Regions from separate parts of the Streptomyces sp. bgisy100 genome, predicted to be linked through region 2. Evidence: riboswitches for the same ligand, from Rfam matches in the RefSeq annotation. Region 2 holds a riboswitch; the other holds the start of a gene.
The links. Region 2 has a riboswitch for S-adenosylmethionine ahead of AC3EQ1_RS30345 (aminotransferase class V-fold PLP-dependent enzyme). Riboswitches for the same ligand answer to the same signal wherever they lie in the genome.
Positions count from the first base shown of each region.

Region 1: another riboswitch for S-adenosylmethionine. It lies ahead of thrC (threonine synthase); the one in region 2 lies ahead of AC3EQ1_RS30345 (aminotransferase class V-fold PLP-dependent enzyme).

Region 1 covers NZ_JBYITE010000009.1:5,957-8,408, reverse strand. Annotated here, with positions in the region: gene thrC (threonine synthase) at 1-1,024, opposite strand, end outside; SAM riboswitch class I at 1,042-1,183, opposite strand; gene AC3EQ1_RS08430 (glucosyl-3-phosphoglycerate synthase) at 1,381-2,364, shown strand.
Region 2 covers NZ_JBYITE010000082.1:1,187-3,638, reverse strand. Annotated here, with positions in the region: gene trpD (anthranilate phosphoribosyltransferase) at 1-960, shown strand, start outside; SAM riboswitch class IV at 1,270-1,387, shown strand; gene AC3EQ1_RS30345 (aminotransferase class V-fold PLP-dependent enzyme) at 1,581-2,452, shown strand, end outside.

The sequences.
Region 1 (2,452 bases), on a different contig from region 2:
CGAGCACGTACGGGCCGTCGGCCGGGTTGCCGATGGCGAGCGACTTGGCGATCGTGTCCGGCTTCACCGGGCGGACCACGTCGTGGCCGTCCTTGAAGGCCCGGGAGACCGGGGAGCAGCCCTCGGCCTGGGCGCCGAAGATCTTGTACGGCTTGTCCTCCACCAGACCGATGGCGATGAGCTCCTTCAGCGCCTTGTCGATCTTGGTGAGCTGGGAGCCGGAGGCGATCGGGATCACGATGTTGTCCGGGATCCGCCAGCCGAGCTGCTCGCAGATCTCGTACGCCAGCGTCTTCGAGCCCTCGCCGTAGTACGGGCGCAGGTTGACGTTGACGAAGCCCCAGCCCTCGCCGATCGGGTCGCCGATCAGCTCGCTGCAGAAGCGGTTGACGTCGTCGTACGTGCCCTCGATGCCGACCAGGTCGCCGCCGTAGACCGCGGCCATGACGACCTTGCCCGCCTCCAGGTCGTGCGGGATGAACACGCACGACCGGAAGCCGGAGCGGGCCGCCGCGGCGCCGACTGCGCCGGCCAGGTTGCCGGTGGAGGAGCAGGACAGTGTGGTGAAGCCGAAGGTGCGGGCCGCCTCCACCGCGATGGCGACCACCCGGTCCTTGAAGGAGTGCGTCGGGTTGCCCGAGTCGTCCTTCACGTGCAGACCGCCGGTGACGCCCAGCTCACGGGCGAGGTTGTCGGCCTGGACCAGCTTGGTGAAGCCCGGGTTCAGGTTCGGCTTGTCGGCGACGTCGGCGGGCACCGGCAGCAGCGGCGCGTAGCGCCAGATGTTGTCCGGACCGGCCTCGATGCGCTTCCGCAGGCCCTCGGGGTCGCCGCTCGGCAGGTCGTACGCGACCTCGAGCGGCCCGAAACACACCTCGCACGCGAAGATCGGGCCGAGGGCGAAACGCTCACCGCACTCGCGGCAGGACAGCGCGACGGCGGGGCCGAGAGCGACGGGGGCGGAACCGGAGGTGGCGTCCGGGGAATCCGCGGACGAAGTGGCGGTAGCAGCTTGCACAGCCATGGAGGCGAGGCCCTTTCTCCTCATCTTCCTCGCGACGGACTTCGCCACGAGACGGAATTGGCACCTTCCCGAGCCGGGAGCCTCGCGTCATGAGACGAGACCGGCCGGAGGGTTGCCGGGGCTTCAACGGGCCGTTCCCTCTGCCCCTCTGGATGAGCGGTATGGCGCCGGGCGGGGCCCGGTGCGTTTGTCCGCGGCAGGCCACCCCGACATGAAGTGGACTTCCGCGTTGTTCAAGACTGTAACCGACGGCCCCCACAGTTGAGATAGTCGTCCGAACCGCGAGACGGATCACACCGGGCCATCGCCCGCTCACCCGCGGGCCGCCCCGCGAACACACCAGGGAGACGAAACACGTGCTGGAAGAGGTGGAGCGCTGGCTGGAGCACCGCTCCTGGTCGGCCGCCGACCGGCCGCTGAGCCGGCTCCTCGCCGCGAAGCAGGCGGCAGGCCCGTCCGGAACGGTCAGCGTGGTGCTCCCCGCCCTCGACGAGGAGGCCACCATCGGGCCGATCGTCGAGACGGTCCGGCGCGAGCTGATGAGCCCGGAGGTCCCGCTCGTCGACGAGCTGGTCGTGATCGACTCCGGCTCCGCCGACCGTACCGCCGCGGTCGCCGCCGCCGCCGGAGCCCGCGTCGTCCACCGCGACACGGTGCTGCCCCGGCTGCCCGCCCTGCCCGGCAAGGGCGAGGTGCTGTGGCGCTCGCTGCTGGTCACCCGCGGCGAGATCGTCTGCTTCGTCGACGCCGACCTGCGCGACTTCTCGGCCCGCTTCGTCTCCGGCATCGTCGGGCCGCTGCTCACCGACCCGGGCCTGCACCTGGTCAAGGCCATGTACGACCGGCCGCTGGGCGACACCGGCGACCGCGGCGGCCGGGTCACCGAACTCGTCGCCCGCCCCCTGCTCAACCTGCACTGGCCGCGGCTCGCCGGCTTCGTGCAGCCCCTCGGCGGGGAGTACGCGGCCCGCCGCTCCCTGCTGGAGCAGCTGCCCTTCCCCGTCGGGTACGGGATCGAGCTGGGCATGCTGGTGGACGCGCTGGACCTCGCCGGGCTCGACGCGCTGGCCCAGGTCGACGTCGGCGTGCGGCGCCACCGCCACCAGGACGGGCAGGCGCTCGGCCGGATGGCCGCCACGATCTACCGCACGGCCCAGGCCCGGCTGGCCCGCGGCCACCTCGTACGGCCCGTGCTCACCCAGTTCGACCGGGGTGCGGAGGGCGGGTTCACACCGTCCGTGCACGAGGTGGCCGCCGAGGAACGCCCGCCGATGATCACCGTTCCGGAGTACCGGGAGGTGCGCGCCCGGGAGGCCGCGGGGCGGGGGCGGGTGGCCTGACCGGCGCGGCTCCCCGGGTCCGCGCTCCCGCGGGCCCTCGTGCGCTCCACAGGCGCACCGGAGCGCCTCCGGACGGGCGCTGTCGATG
Region 2 (2,452 bases):
GCCTGGGCCATGGACCGCATCATGCGGGGCGAGGCGACGGACGCCCAGATCGCGGGTTTCGTGGTCGCCCTGCGGGCCAAGGGGGAGACCGTCGCCGAGGTCTCCGGCCTGGTGCGGACCATGTACGAGCACGCCAACCTCATCGAGGTGCCGGGGCCCAGCGTCGACATCGTGGGCACCGGCGGCGACCGTTCCAAGACGGTGAACATCTCCACCATGTCGGCCGTCGTCGTCGCCGGCACGGGCGCCAAGGTCGTCAAGCACGGCAACCGCGCCTCCTCCTCGGCGAGCGGCGCCTCCGACGTCCTGGAGAAGCTCGGCGTCAACCTGGACCTCTCGCCGCAGCGGGTCGTCGAGGTCGCCGAAGAGGCGGGCATCACCTTCTGTTTCGCCGTCAAGTTCCACCCCGCGCTGCGCCATGTCGCACCGGCCCGGCGCGAACTGGGCATCCCCACCACGTTCAACATCCTCGGGCCGCTGACCAACCCCGCCCGGGTGCGGGCCCAGGCCACCGGCGTGGCCGACGCCCGGATGGCGCCGATCGTGGCCGGGGTGCTGGCCGAACGCGGCACCTCCGCCCTGGTGTTCCGCGGTGACGACGGGCTGGACGAGCTCACCACCACCGCCACCTCCCGGGTCTGGGTGGTCCGCGACGGCTCGGTGCGGGAGGAGGCCTTCGACCCGCGGGAGGTGGGCATCCCGATCGTCCCGGTGGACGCCCTGCGCGGCGCCGACGCCTCGTACAACGCCGATGTGGCCCGCCGTCTGCTGGCCGGCGAGGAGGGCCCGGTACGGGACGCGGTGCTGCTCAACTCCGCCGCGGCCCTGGTCGCCCTGCGGCCCACCGACGCCCCGCTGGCCGAGCAGATCGCGGCGGGCATCGAGAAGGCCGCGGAGTCGGTCGACACGGGTGCGGCGCGGCGCACGCTGGAGCGCTGGGTGGGCGCCAGCAACGGGTAGCCGTCCGCCGCCGGTTCGCCGGTGGTGACGCAGGGGGTCCGGGCTCGTTCCCGGGCCCCCTGCGGGGTTCTCGGGGGCGGTGGGGCGCGCGGCCGGGGGCCGCTGTGGGAGGGCGCCGCTGTGCGGAGTGCCGCTGTCCGGGCGGCGCTGGGTGGGGAGTGCCGTTGCCGGGTGCCGCTGCTCGCGGGGCTCCGCTGTCGGTGGGCGGGCGCAGGCTTAGGGGCGGGGCGCCGTCCACCGGACAGGGATCCCGTCCCGCCATGCGGACACGGTGGTGCCCGCGGGTGATCACCTGCCATACTCGCTCCAGGTCACGAGTGACAGCGACACAGGCCCCGGCCCGCTGTCCGGCAACCCTCCGTCCGTGGCGGGGTGCCCCGGGTGATGACCAGGCCGCAGTCAGCAAGGTCTGCGGCAAGCGCGGACCCCTCGCGATCCAGGGGTCCTGGTTGTCGAGGGAGATCCCGCGTGAGCAAGCGAATGCGCTAGGGCCGAAGGCCCCGTTCCCCACACCCTCCGTGCGGTGCCGTCCGCATGTCGAGGCCTTTCCGCACCCCGTTCCCTGTCCGGGCCGGGTGCGTCGACGCAGCCATTCCGCCGTCCCACCGGGAGACTCCGCCATGTCCGTGCGCCCTGCCGCCGCCACGACCGCCGCCGCCGCGACCTCCACCGCCGCGACCGCCACTGCCACGACCGCCGCCGGCCTCCGCGCCGACTCCGGGTGCGCCGGGGCGAGTTCGGCCGACGGCGTGGCCTCGCCCGAGCCCGCCTGTGCCACCGGCCCGCTGCCCGTCCTCGGCCGGGACGTCCTCGTACCGCTGGTCACCGGGGGAGAGGTCGAGTACGCGGCGCTCGACTACGGGGCCAGCGCCCCCGCCCTCCAGCGGGTCTGGGACGACGTCGCCGCCTACGCGCCCTACTACGGCAGCGTGCACCGCGGCGCCGGCTACCTCTCGCAGCTGTCCACCGACCTCTTCGAGAACAGCCGCGCCACGGTCGCCGGCTTCCTCGGCTGCCGCGAGGACGACCAGGTCGTCTTCACCCGGTCCACCACCGACTCGCTCAACCTGCTCGCCGCCGCCCTGCCGCGGAACACCCGGGTGTTCGTGTTCGAGACCGAGCACCACGCCTCGCTGCTGCCCTGGCAGCAGCGCGAGGGCATCACCGTCACCTGCCTCGACGCGCCCCGCACCCCGGCCCAGGCCGTCGAGACCCTGGAGCGGGCGCTCGCCGACCGGGAGCCGTACGGCCCGGCGCTGGTCTGCGTGACCGGTGCGTCCAACGTCACCGGTGAGCTCTGGCCGGTCCGCGAACTGGCGGCGGCGGCCCATGCGCACGGCGCGCGGATCGTCCTGGACGCCGCGCAGCTCGCCCCGCACCACCCCGTGGACATCAACGCGCTGGACGTCGACTGGGTCGCGTTCTCCGGGCACAAGCTCTACGCGCCGTTCGGCTCCGGCGTGCTCGCCGGCCGTGCGGACTGGCTGCGCTC